3 regions of the Vallitalea okinawensis genome follow, and region 2 is predicted to be linked to each of the others. Evidence: riboswitches for the same ligand, from Rfam matches in the RefSeq annotation. Region 2 holds a riboswitch; each other region holds the start of a gene.
The links. A riboswitch is a leader RNA that binds a small molecule or an ion and turns the genes downstream of it on or off. The one in region 2 is predicted to bind thiamine pyrophosphate.

Region 1 (6,495 bases), on a different contig from region 2:
TGGATCAAATATATTGAGAATCACTTCCCCGATTTACTGGGTCATTTATCAACGTGTAAATCACCTCATATGATGTTGGGGGCAGTAGCTAAATCCTATTATGCAGAGAAGTTAGAAAAGGACCCTAAAGATATCTTTGTTGTATCTGTTATGCCTTGTACAGCGAAGAAATTTGAGATAACAAGGGAAGAAATGATCAATGATGTAGATGCTGTTCTTACGACAAGAGAATTAGCTAAGATGATTAAAGAAGCAGGTATTGACTTTAAGAATCTTCCTGAAGAAAAATTCGATATTCCTTTTGGAATCTCTTCTGGTGCTGCAGATATATTTGGTACAACAGGTGGTGTTATGGAGGCGGCTCTTCGTACAGTTTATGAAATCATAACTGGTGAAGAATTACCATTCAAGAACCTTCATGTAGAGCCTATAATGGGTCTAGAGTCTATTAAGGAAGGTGCCATTACTTTTGAGAACACCGCCGATGATTGGAAAGCTTTAGAAGGAAAAACAGTTCGAGTAGCTGTAGCCAGCGGGTTGGATAATGCTAGGGTACTGCTCGAGCAAATTAGAGAAGGTACATCACCTTATCAATTTATTGAGATCATGTGTTGTCCAGGTGGTTGTATAAGTGGTGGAGGTCAACCACGACCAACCAATGCTGAAATCAGACAAAAGCGTCTTGAAGCGATTTATCGTGAGGATGAGAATAAAGATCTACGTAAATCACATGATAATCCACTTCTTATGAAATTGTACGAAGATTATTTAGAAAAGCCAAACAGTCATGTGGCACATAATATTCTTCATACACACTATGTGGATCGTGGTCGATATAATGAAAAAGTGAATACAGATGAGTAATAAGAAAGAGCGGTCGAGGGACCGCTCTTTTCTTCACTACATTAAGTGACTGAATATTATCCATCCTGACTCAATAAAAGCCAATCTGGCTTCTTTTTTACATTTTTTATCCAAGCGTAATCTCCTCATCTATTGCGTACTTAAGCACTTTGATAATCTAATAAACTAGTATATAATATGGGAAAGGATTGAACGTGATTCTATTATGACGGAGGTTTCATGATGATAGAAAAGGATAGGGGTTCTACTCACTCCAATAGAGTTTATGAATTTAGTAAAAGATTTTCTGAAGTATATACGATTCCTAAGTTTGTAGCAGTGGGAATTAATAAGGCAGAGGAGAAATGGAGTTTTTGGGAGCATCTGCATCACTCCAATGAATATGTTTATATAAGAAAAGGGGCAGTGAAATATTGGTGTGATGACCAAGAACATATTGCACATGCAGGAGACTTTTATATCATCCATCCTGGTCAAAAACATAGGGAAGTAAGTTATATAGAACCCTTAGAATTTATCTATTTGAAATTTAGATATAAGCAAATGGATCAATTAAGTCATCCTCAAGAGCAAATCATCAGAAATGCTGATAAAGATATTGTAACCTTAATGGAACAGATCATTATTGAACTAGAAGAGCAAGAACTCGGTACGAAACAAATAGTAGAAGCTATTATTTTACAATTAATTTGGCGTGTCAAAAGAAGATTAAACCTAAACAATGATTGTGATCAGGTAAAAATTGATAGCAAAAATATTATCGTTCAGGAAGCTATTGAATATATTAAAAGTCATCAACATGAGAAGATTACAGTCAAGCAGATTGCAGAAAACTGTAATGTATCTACAGATTATTTGGCCCATATTTTTAAAGAAATCACAGAGTTTTCACTTCTGCAATATGTGGATCATATTAAAATGGATGAAGCAAGTATAATGCTATTGAATACGGATATGAACATCAGACAAATTGCGTATGAATTAGGTTATAATGATGCTTTATATTTCTCAAAGAAATTCAAGAAATTCTTTAAGCTTTCTCCAACTGACTATCGAAAACAGAATATGCCATAAGGTCAACAGAATAAGCCATTTTCTTTCCTAAAGGTAGATGTATAATTATTTTAATGATTGTTCACCTACTTTTGGGTTTATTAACAAAAATCATTTTTAAACCCTAGATGTAGAAAAAAATATTAAACACTAAAGGATATAAAGTGTATTGAACGGGGGATATAAATGATTAATAATTTCTCTTGCTCCTCTTCATGGAATGTGCATAAAGCTGAGATGAAAGATTTCTCAGGATATGATATGTTAAAAGAAATTAAAGAGTTAGGCTTCAATCAAGTGGAGTTAAACTATAATGTAACTGAACAAATGATAAGAGAGATGTATCCACTTATCGAATCAGGACAAATGACGGTTTCAAGCTTACATAATGTATGTCCAAAAGCATCACCAGAATTTGGACCATCTTCAGTATTTTTAGGGTTTGAGGATAATGACAAAAGGAGACAAGCCATTGAATATACCATTAGAACTGTTGAATACGCAAACAGGTTGGATGCAGAAGCCATTGTCATTCATTCAAGTAAAGTTATTGTATGTCCAGAAGATGATGGGTATTATAATGATAAGCTTCGTCGGGTATATCTTAATGATGGAGTAGAGTCTCAAGCATACAGTCAATTATTTGAAGAAGCTATTTCACTTAGGCAGAGATTTAATTTAGTACATACAGAATTAATAATCAATAGTTTAGAAGAGATATGCAACTATATGGCTAAGAAGAACATACATGTGAAATTAGGGTTGGAGAATAGAGCCAATTACCATGAAATACCTAACTCCGATGAATATGAAATGATTTTCACAGGTTTACAAGGAGCACCTGTTTATATGTGGTATGATATTGGACATGGAGAAATGTTAGACAGGTTAAAGACTTTTGATGGGCACAAAGTACTGGAAAAATATAAGGATAAATTGTTAGGGGTTCATATTCATGATCTTAATGAGAACTTTGAGGATCATTTTGCTCCTTATACGAAAAGCAACGTATTGGATAATTATCTTGAATACATTCATACTGCTCAGATTAAAGTTCTAGAGCTCTGTCAATACAATACACCTGAGATGATAAAAAGTGGAGTAAGTGAACTTATACGAAGGCTCAATTAAAAGAGAGTATGGAAGTGTACATCACCTTATCAATTTATTGAAATCATGTGTTGCCCAGGTGGCTGTTTAAGCGGTGGAGGGCAGATTTCTTAGAAAAACCAAATAGCCATGTGGCACATGAAATTCTTCATACACACTATGTGGATCGTGGTCGATATAATGAAAAGGAGAATGATTAAAAATACCAGATTTAAATTTTGGGAGAAAGGCTTGATACATGATTAAAAAAGAGGTATAATGAACTATAATTTTATATATAAGGGGAGCTTGTGTAATCAGGCTGAGAGTACATCTAATACGATGTAGACCCTCTAACTTGTATGGGTAATGCCAGCGTAAGGAAAATATTATGACCGTGTTTTTAAAACGTGTTGCCTTTGGTAGCGCGTTTTTTCTTTTGTCTTGGATTTCCCTGACTTATTTAGTGGTATTCCTTTTATATAAAATTTTAATATGAGATATAGAGAGGGAGATCATTTTTGAATAGTGCAGTTATTATTGCAATTCTACTGACAAGTGCAGTCTTTTTCGTTAGCATACGTCAGCTCATTGGCATTCAATTTAATGCTAGATTACTGACACGTGTAGGACTTGTTTCCGCATTGACCATGGTGTTATACACCATTAAACTCGTACCCTTTCCACAGGGCGGAGGATGTAGTTTACTTTCAATTTTACCTATTATGCTTTTAGCCGTATTATTCGGCACAGAGGAGGCTTTATTATCAGCCATTGTCGTTGCATTCTTAAAAATTATTGTGCAGCCACCCTATTTTATCATGCAACTGCCTCTTGATTATTTTGGGGCTATGATGGCAGTAGCGTTTGTGCCGATGTTTGGAACGAAGAGTAAAGTGAAACTAGGGTTAGGTGCAGGACTTGCAGTGACATTATCAACATGTTTTAGTATTCTTTCAGGGATTATCTTTTTTGGAGAATTTGCTCCTGAAGGAATGAATACTTGGTTGTATTCAATAGTTTATAATGTAACAGGTTATGGTGTTGAAGCTGCCTTAAGTGTTTTAGTGTTATTATTGCTATCAGCTAATAATTTTGCTAAGTTAAGCGTTTTAAGAAAGAAGGTGATTTAATGACCTTTTCATGGCGTTTAGTAAATGATCAACGTGTTCAGGCTTATTATGAAAAATATTTAGATCATCCATTTGTAAAAGGGCTGGGAGAAGGTACATTGTCACGTGATAGATTTAAACAGTACCTTATTCAAGACTCGCTGTACTTAAAGGACTATGGTAAAGTCTATGCTGGTGCATTTCTGTTGGTGGACCGGATTGAAGATTTACAGTTCTTGCACAGTTGCATCGGTGTGGTGGTTTCTGATGAAACCAATATGCATACCCAGTATTTGATGGATTATGGTCTAGATGTTTATAAAGTGGATAAGGACCCGGTTTTGCCAGAGAATAGAGCTTATCTAGATTACATGCTGAGTTTCTTACCAACAGGGAATGTGAAAGAAATATTTATGTCAGCATTGCCATGTACCCTTACCTATGAACATATCGGGAAAGCGCTTAAAGAAGGTTATAAAGATAACTTGGAAAGTAACTATTACAAGGCGTGGATAGAAGCTTATGCAGGAAAAGAATTTGAAGAGTTTAGTTTGGAATCTTGTCGATTATTGGATCGGATTTGTGAAGGTATTTCTAAAGAGGAAGAAGAACATCTTATTCAGATCTTTTTGACATCCTGTGAATATGAAATGGCTTTTTGGGATATGAGCTATAAAATGAATGAAGGAGAATACTCATGTTAAAAAAAATGATGACAAATCTTAGAGAAAAAACGCCTCTAGTTCATAATATCACCAACTATGTAACAGTAAATGATTGCGCTAATATGGTTTTAGCAACAGGAGGCGCACCTTTGATGGCAGATGATGCGAAAGAAGTTGAGGAGATTGTAGCCATTAGTAGTGCTCTTTATTTAAACATTGGTACACTTAATACAAGAACAGTAGAGTCCATGCTGTTAGCAGGTAAAAAAGCAAATGCCCTAGGAAAACCTATCGTTTTAGATCCTGTTGGAGTGGGTGCTTCTACACTGCGTAATGAAACAGCAGGTCGCTTATTAGAGCATTTTAAAATTGCTGTTATTAAAGGAAATAGTTCAGAAATTCGTGCCCTTTATAACAATGCAAAAACAACCAGTGGTGTGGATGTTCAAGAGGAAGATATGATAACCGATGATACATTGAACTCATCTATTACCTTTGCAAAAAAAGCTGCTTTAAAGTTTGGTAGTATTGTTGTGATCACCGGTTCATTGGATATTATCACTGACGGTAAAAAAGTGGCATTGTGCCGAAATGGACATACATTAATGGCACGAATAACAGGAACAGGCTGTATGCTTGGTAGTATGATTGCTACATATTGTGGTGGACAACCTGATGAAGTTTTTGAAAGTACAGTACATGCCATTGTTCATATGAGCTTTGCTGGCGAAAAAGCTGCCGCAAAAGTATTGGAACGTGAAGAGGGAACCGGTCATTTCAGAATGTATCTCATAGATGAGGTTAGCTTAATGACAGAAGATCAACTAGAAGAAGGTGTACGTGTTGAATACTTTGAAGAATAAATTAGGACTATACTTAGTAACAGATCGTTCATGGGCTGATGAAAAAGGTCTATGCCAACAGGTTGAAGCCAGCCTTAAAAATGGTGTAACATTTCTGCAATTACGAGAAAAGGATTTAGCAAAGGAAAAATTTTTAGTATTAGCCAAGGAAATGAAGAACATTGCCAAGGATTATCAAGTGCCCTTCGTTATCAACGATGCTGTTGATATTGCCCTTGCCTGTGATGCAGACGGTGTACACATTGGACAAGAGGATGATGATGTCGTTAAGACCCGAGAACGCCTTGGTGAAGGGAAGATACTTGGAGTCTCTGTAGGCACAGTTGATGAAGCAGTTAAAGCGGTTAAAGAAGGTGCTGATTATTTAGGGGTTGGTGCTATGTTTCCAACCATGACAAAAGATGATGCATCAGCCATTGCCTTTGATACACTCCGTGGAATTTGCGATGCAGTTGATGTACCTGTTGTTGCTATTGGAGGTATTAATAGTGACAATATTAAAGAACTTAAAGGCGGTGGTATATGTGGTGTTGCAGTCGTATCGGCGATTCTTGCAAAGGAGGATTGTGGAGCTGCAGCAGAGGAGTTACGAAATAAATGCGATGTTCTATTTAGTGAAGTGAGGGATAACGAGTGAAAAAAGTATTAACAATTGCAGGATCAGACTGTAGTGGTGGTGCAGGGATTCAAGCAGATTTAAAAACGATTATGGCTCATGGTTGTTATGGGATGAGTGTCATTACTGCATTAACAGCTCAAAATACAACAGGTGTTTATGGTATAGAAGAATGTACAACAGCTTTTGTAAAAAATCAAATGGATTGTGTGTTTACGGATATACCACCCGAC
Region 2 (6,495 bases):
TGTTTCATCTGTTGTTAGGAGCATTGGCATTTACTATGCTCTACCCGATTCTCTGGTTATTAGCAAGTTCTTTCAAGAATAATGCTGAGATATTTGGAAATGCAAGTTCTTTAATTCCTGATCAATGGGAGTTCACAAATTATATAGAGGGATGGAAAGGATTTGGTGGTATATCCTTTGGGCGCTTTTTTGCCAATACATTCTTTATAGTCATTACATCGACAATTGCGCAAGTATTATCTTCTTCAGTGGTGGCTTTTGGCTTTTCAAGAATTAAGTTTGTAGGAAGAAAGATTTTCTTTGCATGCATGATTTTGACTCTAATGCTTCCTAACCAAGTTTTGATTATACCTCAATATATCTTATTTTCAAAATTGGGATGGTTAAATACTTATGCACCCCTTATATTACCCTCATTTTTTGGTGTACCATTCTTTATCTTTATGATTATTCAATTCATCTATGGAATACCAAAGTCTTTAGATGAATCAGCCAAAATAGATGGATGTGGAAAGATTCAAATTTTCGGTAGGATTATATTTCCACTATTAAAACCAGCATTAATAACATCAGCAATTTTTTCATTTTATTGGAAATGGCAAGAGTTTTTAGCTCCATTACTTTATTTACAAAATGCGAAGAAGTATCCTGTATCCTTGGCACTTAAAATGTTCGCTGACCCAAATTCAGTTTCTAATTGGGGAGCCATGTTCGCAATGTCTGTATTATCCTTAGTACCTCCATTTGCTTTATTTATCATCTTCCAGAGGTATTTGGTAGATGGAATCAGTACAACAGGAATTAAATAAGCGTGATAAACCTAAAATACTCTACTTTTTGTTGATATACTTTATCCTGTATACTTTCTTCCATGGCTAAGTTATAATAACAGATAAGGCAACATGTATACAGGATAAGGGGGAAACAAAATGGATATTTCATGGGTACAATTAGGCATTATTTGCCTCTTAGTCTTTTTCGCAGGACTAGTGGATTCCATAGCTGGTGGTGGTGGGTTAATTTCCGTACCAGCCTACTTTTTTGCAGGTATACCAGCACATTTTGCTTTAGGTACGAATAAATTCTCTGCAGCTGTAGGTACATTTCTATCTACTTTGCGCTTTATAAAAAATAAAAGATATCACTTGCAGGCGGCATTGGTATCCATAGTCAGTGCATTCATTGGATCAGCTTTAGGAGCACGACTTGTATTAGAGATGGACGAAAGAGTTATACAAATCGTTTTAGTTATTACATTGCCTGTTATAGGAATATATCTGATGACTAAAAGAGGTTTTGGTAAGGAGGAGAAGAAGAACTTGCCCATGGCAAAAGTTATCCTTCTATCCATATTGTCGGCGTTCTTAATAGGTGCTTATGATGGATTCTATGGTCCAGGAACAGGGACGTTGTTGATCCTATTCTATACAGGGTTCATAGGATTTGACTTGACTACAGCATCTGGTAATGCAAAGATCGTCAATCTAACCTCTAATATAGCTGCGTTAATTACCTTTATCATCCATGGTAAGGTACTTTTCTTTATCGGCATACCAGCAGCCATCTGCAGCATGGCAGGACACTGGATCGGTTCAGGGTTAGCTATAAAGAACGGTGCAAAAGTCATCAGACCCGTCTTCATAGCAGTATTCGTTGGTTTAATGCTGAAAATTGTTTACGATATTTTTATGTAACTGCGTATTTGTTATACAATAAGAGTAGTTAAGATGTTTATGGAGTAGTGAATTGCAGATCGTTCGGATTAATGGCTTAATGAAGATTTTTTAATACACAACAAAGAATAATTTGATATCGAAAAGAATGCAAGGTGTTCTATGGAGCCGCGAACCATGGACGGTGAGCCCAGCTGTCAAAGACATGGACGTCTTCCCAGCTGGCGTAATAGAATTCCTTGCATTCTTGACCCTATTAGTAATATGCAAATAGAGTTGTTTTACAAAGTCTATTGACTAAAAAAAGTGAATACACTATAATGAAAGCAAAGAACATGAATAATGGAGCTAGGGGAGTCTTCGGACTGAGAAGTATATTACTGACCCTTATTACCTGATCCAGGTTATACTGGCGTAGGGAAGCGGATATTTTATAAATTAGATATTTCAAGCCTTCCTTAACAGGAAGGCTTTTTCGTTGCTCTTTTGTCTCAGTTCTTTATAATGAATTTTTGAGGAGGGCATGTTACATGCAAGCATTTTTTGATTCTATTATGGGTAAATCCGTAATGGGTATATTAGCAGTCATTATCTTATTTCTTGCCGTAGGTATCGGCAACAGTAGAAAAAGGTTTAATACTAAGGTATTAGTTTATTCAGCTGTAGCACTTGCACTTGGTACGGCATTATCCTTTGTGAAGATTCCAATTCCAACATTATTCCCATTGGTGAACGGTGGTTCAGCTACTTTATTAAGTATGTTGATGGTTGTATTAATCGGTTATTGGTTTGGTCCTGTTCAAGGCCTATTATCAGCAATGACATACGGCTTACTACAATTGATTCTTGGACCCTATGTTATCCACCCTGTTCAGTTAATTTTTGATTACATCTTAGCATTTGGTATGCTCGGATTATCTGGGTTCTTTAGAAAAGGTAAATATAGTTTAACAATAGGTTATTTAGTTGCTGTAAGTGGACGTTTCGTTTTCGCTTTCTTATCAGGCTATATCTTTTTCGGTGAATATGCGCCAGAAGGCATTGGACCAATATTCTATTCAGCTTACTACAACTTAAGTTATTTAGTACCTGAAGCAGTTATTACAATAGCTTTATTAATGCTTCCACCAGTAAGAAGTGCTATTAAGCAGGTGGGTAAAGCTGCAATGAATTAGAGAACGGAGATCTTAAATAGAAAGTCTGAGAGTATTAGCTCTTAGGCTTTCCTTGTAAACTGCTACTTCTTTTGATGATTGGAAAATATTTTTTTATTGAAGTGCTTGACAACTATAATAGGCTATGATAAGATAAATATCGTCTTCAAAATAAATATGCGGATGTGGCGGAACTGGCAGACGCACTAGACTTAGGATCTAGCGCCCTTGGCGTGGGGGTTCGACTCCCTTCATCCGCACCAATCAAAAAGAGCGATTAATATCGCTCTTTTTACCTATGTAAAAAAATGAAAAGTGACTATAAAATAAGCCTTGTAAGATCATCTTACAAGGCTGTTATTTTGGAATAGGAAAGTTCGTGTTTTGCTCTTAGTGATTTACTCTACAGTTACTTCAACATGGTCAAAGTAATTCAATATAGTATCTACTACTCGTGTTTCATCTGAAGCAAAGATAAGATAGCTGATATCAACTTCAGAAGTGGTGATTAACTTAATCTCAATTTCTTCCTCAGACAATAAGTCTAATGTTTTTGCAAAGACACCAGGTGTATGCTTCATGGCATCACCGTATAAAGAAATCTTACTATTAGTTGAATTAACATCCAAACGAAGATTCTCAATATATTTTTGTTTTAATTCATTAATGATCTTAATGGCTTCGTTTAGATCTTCATCATGTATGGTAAAAGAAATACTTATACTCTCCTTGTATGGTGGAGTCATGCTAATCATATCTATGTTTAACTTTTCTCCTAGTGCATTAAAGATTTTTGAAATAATTATAGCATCGGAAGGTGCATTGGCTAAAGTAATTAATGTCACATCCGGTGTGATGGTAAGATTAGTAATAACATCTTTCATTTTGACACCCCTCTTATTATTATGTATCTATTTTTGTCTTATGTGAAAGTTCTCTGAATTGAGTGGATGAAATTGAAGCGTTTTCATTCACACCAAGGAGACTTTCCTAATCTACAAACTTCCTATGGAAGATGTAGCGCAGCTACTTATAATTATATGTCTTATCTGACTTGTTCTCAGTACTGTGCAAAGGTTATGACATATGGAATATGAAGTCAATTTTTATGCATCTAATTTAATATTCAGACAAGTTTGGTAATTGTTATTCCTATTATACATGAATAAGGCGGGCTTTACAACAACATTAAGTATTTTACTATAATTTACACTCTACCTATGGTTATTTTGTTAACAAAGCGAAAAACTCCTCTCTGCTAAGCTGCAGAGAGGAGTTTTTCCATTTGATCTACGATACCATCGATATCATCCATAATCTCTTGTAAGTTTTTAGACTTAATGGGTTTAATGCTCTGAATGAAAGAATCAATCTTCAGAGTTAACGATGGTTCATTATAATACGAAGTCAATAAACAAACCAGAGCGGTATAAAATCCGCCGGTTTTATAGAGCTCTCTAACAGAAAAAATATTTCCGTAAGTTAGATAGATATGCTCCGATAGATGATTTTCTTTTAAAGGTTTAAAATACAATCTCAATACTTGTTCAAGATCATCAGCTTTTTGTGTGGTGAGGCTTATATCGATTATATCTCTGTCTTTTTTCATCTAAGCACCTTCCTGTACGCTTATTTTAACCTTCATGTTTCCACTTATCCTATTAGTAAAATAAAACCTATACACCTGATTATTCAAGTTATGTTCCAGAGTGCATGTCATCCCCCATCAGGGTATAAGCCCTATCTCTATTTTATCCTATAATATACAAATGTGCAAAGGGTAAATTGTCGAATAATATCTAATTTTAACATAATAATAAAGATGATTTCAGAATAACTTAATAATTTGTTATATAATAGTAATAATTGTAACAAATTAAATTTGTTAAATACTTATCAAAAACAGCGGATTAACTCTTTTTGAAACGTAAAAGCACGATAACTATCTTTTTGTCATGATACATCATAATGATGAAAAAAATGTTAATAATAGATATTGAACTAAATATTGCAAAGGTCTTTTCTTTAGTTCAATATTATTATTTAAGTTATAAGTTGAATAGTTCTAAATAATTACTAGATTTATAGTAATTGTTTAATTGTACTTATATAGATGGATGTTAGATTGAATTTATAATCAAATAATGATGAACATTGAATTATAGCCGATTAAGAAAGAAAATATAATGTTGTGTTTTAAAGTTAAAAATGATAAGATTTTATATGGAAGTTTTTAGATTAAGGAGGAGAATGAAAAAATGGGAAAACTCAAAGTAATGAGTATTTTTGGTACACGTCCAGAGGCAACAAAGATGGCTCCAGTTGTAAAAGCTTTAGAAGCATGTGATGACATACATAGCGTGGTCTGTGTTACTGCACAACATCGTGAAATGCTCGATCAAGTCCTAGAGATTTTTGATATAAAACCAGATTATGATTTGAATATAATGAAAGATAGACAGACGCTTACAGGTGTTGCTGTTAGAGCTTTAGAAGGTTTAGAGAAGGTCATGCAAAAGGAAAATCCTAATTTGGTACTGGTTCACGGCGATACATCAACAACTTTCATTGGAAGTTTAGTCGCTTATTACAATCGCATTAAGGTTGGGCATGTGGAAGCTGGTTTAAGAACTTATAATAAACTTGAACCTTTCCCTGAAGAAATGAATAGACAATTAACAGGTCGCATTGCAGATCTTCATTTTTCACCGACTACACTAGCAAAAGATAATCTCTTGAAAGAAAATATTGATGAAAATCTGATTTATATAACAGGCAATACAGCTATTGACGCTATTAAGACAACAGTGAAACAAGACTATGAATTTACTGTTGATGCACTGAATAAGATTGATTATGAAGGTAAAAGGGTTATCGCCATGACTGCCCATCGACGAGAAAATCTTGGAGAGCCTTTAGAAAACATCTGTAAGGCAGTGAAGAGAATTGCTGACGAATACGGTGATGTAGAAATTGTTTATGCAGTTCATCTCAACCCAGCTGTAAGAGAAGTAGCATGGAAATACTTAGATGGACATGAGCGCATTCACTTATTAGATCCATTAGATATCAATGATATGCACAACCTATTGCGTAGAAGTTACTTAGTATTAACGGATTCTGGTGGATTACAAGAAGAAGTACCTTCCTTCAATAAACCAGTTCTTGTTTTACGTAATGTAACAGAACGCCCTGAAGGTGTTGATGCTGGAACATTGAAACTAGCAGGTGTTAATGAAGAAAACATCTATAACTTAGCGAAAGAATTGTTGGAAAATAGAAGTGAGTATGAAAAAATGGCAACATCCAACAATCCATTTGGCGATGGGGAAGCCTCAGCTAGAATAGTATCTTCTATCTTAAAATATTTTGGTATTCAAGAAGAAACGATAAAAATGTTTGGGTAGTAATGCAGAGTTTTATTATAAAAATATAGATAGTTTTTATAGAATGCTATGAAGTGTTTATTCAATATGCTAAAAATAAAAATAAAATGTTATACAATGTGTACTAATTTATAACTAAAAATTTTGTTCTTTACTAGACACACGTTCATTTTGCGAGTATAATTAGAATAGTCTTTTAGTGTAGAAAGTGGGTTTTTTGATTGAAATTTGACTCTAAAGTGATGAAAGGTTTGTCGTTAGTCACCCAATTTGGTCTTTTGA
Region 3 (6,495 bases), on a different contig from region 2:
TTAAATTTCTCAAGTCCAGGTAACGTATTCAGACATAAGGAGAAATGGTACCTTTGTGTACAATCCTATCCTATCAATGAAGGTGAACTTTGGGGAAGTAAAGACAGTCGGTTATGGCTTATGGAGAGTGAAGATTTAAGAAATTGGTCTGAACCTAAATGCTTAAAGCAAGAAGGGTGTACAGCAAAATGGTCAAAATCTCATCGTCAAATTGATCCTTATATTGAAAAACGTAACGATTCCTTTTTCTGTTTTTATAAGACAGAGGGCAAGATTGGTGTTATGATATCTAAAGACCTAGAGAGTTGGGTAGACCATGATGAACCAGTGTTGACAAGTGAGCAAATGCCTGATAGCTCTACGATCGAGAATCCTTGTATTATCCATCAAGATGGGTCGTATATGATGTTTTTTACTCCATGTAGACCAGGGCGGGGTATGTGTATGGCCAAGTCTGAAGATTTATTTCACTGGTCAAATATTCAAACATTATCTATTGAAGAAAGCTTCTACGATTGGGCACCTAATGGACCATCTGCAGGTATGGTTATCGATGATCGTAATAATTCAGGATCCTTGTTAATGTTTATACATGGTGAATACGATGATAAACATGGAGCTGCATTAGCAGTACTTAAGAGTACGGATTTATTAAGTTGGTATAGCTAATGGATAACTCCAAAAGATTAACCCTACCTAAGTGATTTTTTAGGTAGGGTTATATGAATATTATCTCATTTAGGCATCATTTCTTAGTATATTAATATCTTCTCCATCCAATACTTTATTGACATTACGAATGGCACACATTTTACCGCACATGGAACAGGTTTTTTCATCTTCAAGTTTAGCGTCCTTACGATAGCGACGAGCTTTTTCGGAGTCAATAGCTAAGTCAAACATCTTGTCCCAATCCAGTTGTTGTCTTGCATGGCTCATAGCATTATCCCAAGCTCTAGCACCTGGAATTTTCTTTGCAATATCACCAGCATGAGCGGCTATCTTTGATGCGATAATACCTTCTTTCATATCATCTAGAGTAGGTAACCTTAAATGTTCGGCAGGCGTTACATAACATAAGAAATCGGCACCTGAAGAAGCTGCAATAGCTCCACCAATTGCACCAGTAATGTGGTCATAGCCTGGGGCTACATCTGTTACTAAAGGGCCTAATACATAGAAAGGTGCATTATGGCATAGCTTTTTCTCTAATAGCATATTAGCCTTAATTTCATCTAATGCCATGTGGCCAGGACCCTCTATCATAACCTGAACATTCTTAGCCCAAGCTCTTTTTGTTAATTCACCTAAAGTAATCAGCTCTTTAATCTGGGAAGCATCAGTGGAATCTGCAATAGAACCAGGACGACAAGCATCACCAAGGCTGATGGTAATATCATATTTAGCACAAATGTCTAATAGCTCATCATAATATTCATAAAACGGATTTTCATTACCTGTTAATTCCATCCATGCAAACATCAGTGAACCACCACGCGATACAATATTGGTTAGTCGTGGGTTTCTCTTAAAAGTTTCAGCACTTTCTCGATTCATACCTGCATGAATGGTAACGAAGTCTACACCATCTTGACCATGTTTATCAACGACATCAAGAAACTCTTTAGCTGTTATGTCTTTCAATTCTTTTTCATAAAAACCAAATGCATCATATACAGGTACAGTACCAATCATGGCTGGAGACATATCAACGACACGCTTTCTGAACTCCTCGGTTTTTCCGTAATTACTTAGATCCATAATGGATTCTACATGCATGTCAATAGCCGTTTGTACTTTCTCAAGTTCTTTTTCGATGTTATAGCAATCTTTTGAAATTCCAAGGTTGACGTTAATTTTCGTTTTACAGCCTTCTCCAATACCTTCAGCACTAATACTTGTATGGTTCTTATTAGCTGGTATGACGATAGTTCCCTTTGCTATCTTTTCTCTAAGTGTATTAATGTCCATATTTTCTTTGTTAGCAACAATTTTCATTGCTTCAGTTACGATGCCTTTTTTAGCAGCATCCATTTGAGTTGAATATGTCATGGTATTATCTCCTTTTATATCATAATAAAGATTTAGTTTTGTTTCTTTAATAAAGCATTAAATTTCTTAACTTCTGTTGTAGGATTACTACAATTTAATATGGCAGAAATAATAGCAGCACCGTCTAAAATCTTTAAATACTCAGAAGTTAAGTTATTGGGTGTGATACCACCAATTCCATAGATAGGTATATCTTTAATGGTAGCTCTAATCTCTTCTAATACGATTAAAGAGATTAACTTAGTATTGACTTTAGTGGATGTGTGGAAAAGTGCACCTACACCTACATGGTCTGCACCAGCCTTTATGGCATCATAAGCTTCTTGGCTGTTATGAACAGATGCTCCTAAAAGCTTATCAGGTCCAAGAAGTTGTCGAGCGATATCTAAAGGCATATCACTCTGACCCAGATGAATGCCATCAGCATCAATGCTTAGTGCGACATCAATTCGATCATTAATAATGAATGGAACTCCAAATTCATGGCATAATTTTTTTAGTCTGCTTGATTCTTCATATTGGACTCGAGTATCAGCATACTTATTTCTGTATTGAAGAACATCAATACCTGCTTCAAGACAGAGTTTCACTTTTTTCTCCAACAGATCAAATGGTATTCGATGATCTGTTACGAGATATAATTGTTTATTTGAGTTCATAGCGTTTCAACTCATTTATTTTCTTTACTGGTATACACTTCATAACAATAATCGCTATGAGTGATCCAGCTACTGTGCTGATGATAAAAGGTGGAATGAAGAAGAAAGCACCATAACTACTTCCCATAAAGATATTAGCGATTGGAATAGCTATTAATGCACCCAATAATCCAGTTCCAATGATTTCTCCTATGGCTGTTATGTACATGTTTTTGAAGTAGTGATGAAAGATACCAGCCAATAACGCTCCAACCATACTACCAGGGAAAGCTAATAGGGATCCCATTCCTAACAGGTTACGAATTAAAGAAATGAGAAAAGCATTTAAAACCGCATAAAATGGTCCAAGAAATATAGCTGATATGACGTTAATAAAATGTTGGATAGGAAAACATTTTGAGACACCTATTGGTATGTACAGTTGGCTAAGTGCTACACCAATAGCAATAAATAAAGCTGAAATGGTAATTTTACGTGTATTTACCTGCATTGAAAACCCTCCTTTGTCAATACTTAATCACATGATGACACTGAATGGTTATCTATTAGTTGAGTGGGTAAGAAAGCATGGTTTCATACAAATAAATATAAAAAGACAAATATAAAAAGCACAACTGTAGAGTTGTGCTTATAAGTCAGAAATAATTATTATATGCTTCCCTACGCTGGTATTAACCAGATCAGGTCAAGGGTCAAAGAATTAAGTTCTTTATCTCAGCTGGCATTACCAGCCCCCCTAGCGATTCTTATTAAGTTTTCAATTGCATCATAACATAGATTGATTATTTAAGCAAGATATATTGGATGTATTTACTAGATAATTCATGCAAAAATCCGAATGAATTTTGGTTGTTTGCTTATATTGAGTGTAAATTCACTGCATAAGTTAATAATATATTTAGAAATATTATTCTTTTGACAAAGTGCAACTTGACTGATAAAATTATAGAGATGTTTAAATAGATATTAACAAATACCTAATGGAGTGGTGAAATTTGAAAGATACGATTATCATAGGCATAGCTGGGGGGACCGGCTCTGGTAAGACAACTTTAGTAAAAAAGCTAACTGAACAATTTGGAGAGAAAGTTGTGACATTATGTCATGATTACTATTATAGAGCACATGATGAATTATCACTGGAAGAGAGAGCAAGACTGAATTATGATCATCCTAATGCATTTGATACAGATATGTTAATTCAGCATCTCAATCTATTAAAAAAAGATGAATGTATTGAACGACCAGTATATTCTTTTGTAAGTCATAATCGCATGGAAGAAACAGTCAATGTGCAACCTTCCCGTGTTATTATCGTTGAAGGTATTTTAATTTTTGAAAACAAAGAACTTCGAGATGCTTTCGATATTAAAGTCTTTGTTGATACAGATTCAGATGTACGTATTATCCGCCGTTTATTAAGAGACGTTAAAGAACGCGGTAGATGTTTAGATGCTGTTATCGATCAATATCTAACAACAGTTAAAATCATGCATGAAGAGTTTGTTGAACCAAGTAAAAAGTATGCTGATATTATTATCCCAGAGGGTGGCTATAATAAAGTTGCTTTATCTATGCTTATTGATAAAATAAATGCACTATTATCGGAATAAATAGAGGGTGGCTCTGACGCCACCCTCTTTCTATGTCTATTCTTTATATTCTCTTGGTGTAATGCCTAAAATTGATTTAAAATCATTGATCATATGGGGTTGATCTGCATACCCTAGCTTTGCTGCAAGATCAGCCCAATGAGGAGTAGAATCCATTTCTAATTCCTTATTTAGTTCCTGCAACCTGAACATGCGTATGATCCACTTAGGATTTACGCCTACATAGGTATCAAAATCTCTTTGTATACTTCTAATATTCTTATTGAAGTTTTTAGCAACCATATCAACAGAAGTTATGGACTTATTTTCTCGTATATAGTTGATAACTTTTTCTACAAATAAACCTTTATTATCTACTGGATGTGCGTAGTTAAGTAAGAGATTTTCCATATATACAACCTTTTCTTCAGTGCTATTCAAATCCTTCAGATTTTCCCATTGAGTAGGTTCAAGTATTTCACCAATTTGGATTTTTTGATTTGTAAATGTACTCATTTTTACCTTTGTCAAGTTGTTAAAAGCACCTATTTTGAATTTGATTCCTAAGATCTCACCAGAACTCTGCAGATGATATTCAAACAATTTTTTAACGACTCCTTCTACAAAAGTAGAATCACCATAATGAACAATATTGATATGAGGATTGGGAATAATTTGTTGATTAAATACTTTCCCATCAGGAAGATTCCACTTAATGGACCAAAATAATTCAACTATATGCTTTAAATCATTACTTGGAGGGATTATATTGAAACTTGTTTGATTCTCAAGTTCATTCATATGCACAATAGCATTTAAATAGTCTGGTTTCATATTAATAACCTCCTTTTTTATGTCGCATTTCTACAATACATTTATATTTTAGAACATTATAATAGTATTATCAAGATTGAAGGAGGTTATTTCTATGAAATTAGTCTATCATTTTTATATTGCTTCAAGCTTAGAAAACATATGGTCAATTCTTACAACTCCAGAAGGAAGTTCAAAAATTTTTTATGGAGCTGAAGTCCATTCAACATTTAAAAAAGGAGACTCTATTCAATATATTGGTCCTGGAAGAGATGGTGACAATACTCTTCATATTCAAGGGATTATTGAGGACGTTAAAGTGAATGAAAAACTTAAGCATACATTTATAGTTGGTGATGCTTATAGAGATAATGGTAATAGATTTTCCTCAACAATAACTTATGAACTCAAGCCATCGGAGCACTTTGTAAAGCTTATTGTTATTCATGATGATTGGGATGAGGGTGACCCAGCCTATGAAAATACAAAAGAAAACTGGTGGCTTATGTTGTCAAATATTAAGACACTTGCTGAAACAGGTAAACCGCTTAATATAGGTCTACATGAGTAATATGAAAAAGCTGATTCTAAGCAATATATCTAGGGTCAGCTTTTTTAGTTCAAAAAAGTTAAATTGTGTTATGGACTTAGATGTGTTTTTATGTTATCATTTGTTATAATTATGAGTTGGCTTAGTGCTTTCTCTGAATCGACAGTCAGAGGAATTTGAGGAATAAAATGGTCAAAACTCAGGAGGTAAAGAGATGCGTCATGAATTAGTCATCGTACTAGACTTTGGTGGACAGTATAATCAACTTATTGCAAGAAGGGTAAGAGAAGCTAATGTATACTGTGAAGTAATGCCTTATGATACTCCTTTAGAAGAGATTAAAGAAAAAAATCCAAAAGGTATTATTTTTACAGGTGGACCAAGTGTTGTATATGAAGAAGATGCACCAATTGTAGATAAAGGTATTTTTGATTTAGATATTCCTGTATTAGGTATTTGCTACGGTTGCCAAATGATGGGCTACTTATTAGGTGGTGAAGTAAGCAAAGCTGATCAAAGAGAATATGGTAAAACAGAGTTAAAAGTAAATTCAAAAAGTGCTTTGTTTAATACTGTAGAAGAAGAAACAACTTGTTGGATGAGTCATACTTACTATATTTCAGAACCTCCAAAAGGTTTTGATATAACAGCTACCACAGAAACTTGTCCAGTAGCAGCAATGGAAAATAAAGAGAAGAAATTATATGGTGTTCAATTCCATCCAGAAGTACTTCATACACCAGAAGGAAATAAGATGTTAAGAAATTTCTTAAAAGAGGTCTGTGTATGTAGTGGGGATTGGATCATGAAAGATTTTGCTAGTGAATCC

Region 1: linked by a shared signal. The riboswitch ahead of C1Y58_RS03660 (energy-coupled thiamine transporter ThiT) and the one ahead of thiT (energy-coupled thiamine transporter ThiT) in region 2 are both predicted to bind thiamine pyrophosphate.
Region 3: linked by a shared signal. The riboswitch ahead of thiW (energy coupling factor transporter S component ThiW) and the one ahead of thiT (energy-coupled thiamine transporter ThiT) in region 2 are both predicted to bind thiamine pyrophosphate.

What each region holds. Positions count from the first base shown of each region.
Region 1 is NZ_PQDH01000001.1:787,646-794,140, reverse strand. Features, by position in the region: gene C1Y58_RS03680 (NADH-dependent [FeFe] hydrogenase, group A6) at 1-864, shown strand, start outside; gene C1Y58_RS03675 (helix-turn-helix domain-containing protein) at 1,087-1,938, shown strand; gene C1Y58_RS03670 (sugar phosphate isomerase/epimerase family protein) at 2,104-3,048, shown strand; gene C1Y58_RS27225 (hypothetical protein) at 3,085-3,141, shown strand; gene C1Y58_RS27220 (hypothetical protein) at 3,159-3,227, shown strand; TPP riboswitch at 3,298-3,408, shown strand; gene C1Y58_RS03660 (energy-coupled thiamine transporter ThiT) at 3,528-4,139, shown strand; gene tenA (thiaminase II) at 4,139-4,822, shown strand; gene thiM (hydroxyethylthiazole kinase) at 4,816-5,646, shown strand; gene thiE (thiamine phosphate synthase) at 5,627-6,283, shown strand; gene thiD (bifunctional hydroxymethylpyrimidine kinase/phosphomethylpyrimidine kinase) at 6,280-6,495, shown strand, end outside.
Region 2 is NZ_PQDH01000009.1:124,612-131,106, reverse strand. Features, by position in the region: gene C1Y58_RS20735 (carbohydrate ABC transporter permease) at 1-809, shown strand, start outside; gene C1Y58_RS20730 (TSUP family transporter) at 930-1,694, shown strand; TPP riboswitch at 2,014-2,111, shown strand; gene thiT (energy-coupled thiamine transporter ThiT) at 2,204-2,848, shown strand; tRNA gene C1Y58_RS20720 (tRNA-Leu) at 3,007-3,090, shown strand; gene C1Y58_RS20715 (ACT domain-containing protein) at 3,226-3,711, opposite strand; gene C1Y58_RS20710 (hypothetical protein) at 4,086-4,436, opposite strand; gene wecB (non-hydrolyzing UDP-N-acetylglucosamine 2-epimerase) at 5,086-6,234, shown strand; gene C1Y58_RS27195 (AtpZ/AtpI family protein) at 6,456-6,495, shown strand, end outside.
Region 3 is NZ_PQDH01000002.1:831,826-838,320, reverse strand. Features, by position in the region: gene C1Y58_RS08770 (glycoside hydrolase family protein) at 1-669, shown strand, start outside; gene thiC (phosphomethylpyrimidine synthase ThiC) at 739-2,052, opposite strand; gene thiE (thiamine phosphate synthase) at 2,085-2,711, opposite strand; gene thiW (energy coupling factor transporter S component ThiW) at 2,698-3,201, opposite strand; TPP riboswitch at 3,352-3,459, opposite strand; gene udk (uridine kinase) at 3,707-4,324, shown strand; gene C1Y58_RS08745 (DUF6597 domain-containing transcriptional factor) at 4,361-5,137, opposite strand; gene C1Y58_RS08740 (SRPBCC domain-containing protein) at 5,232-5,687, shown strand; gene guaA (glutamine-hydrolyzing GMP synthase) at 5,881-6,495, shown strand, end outside.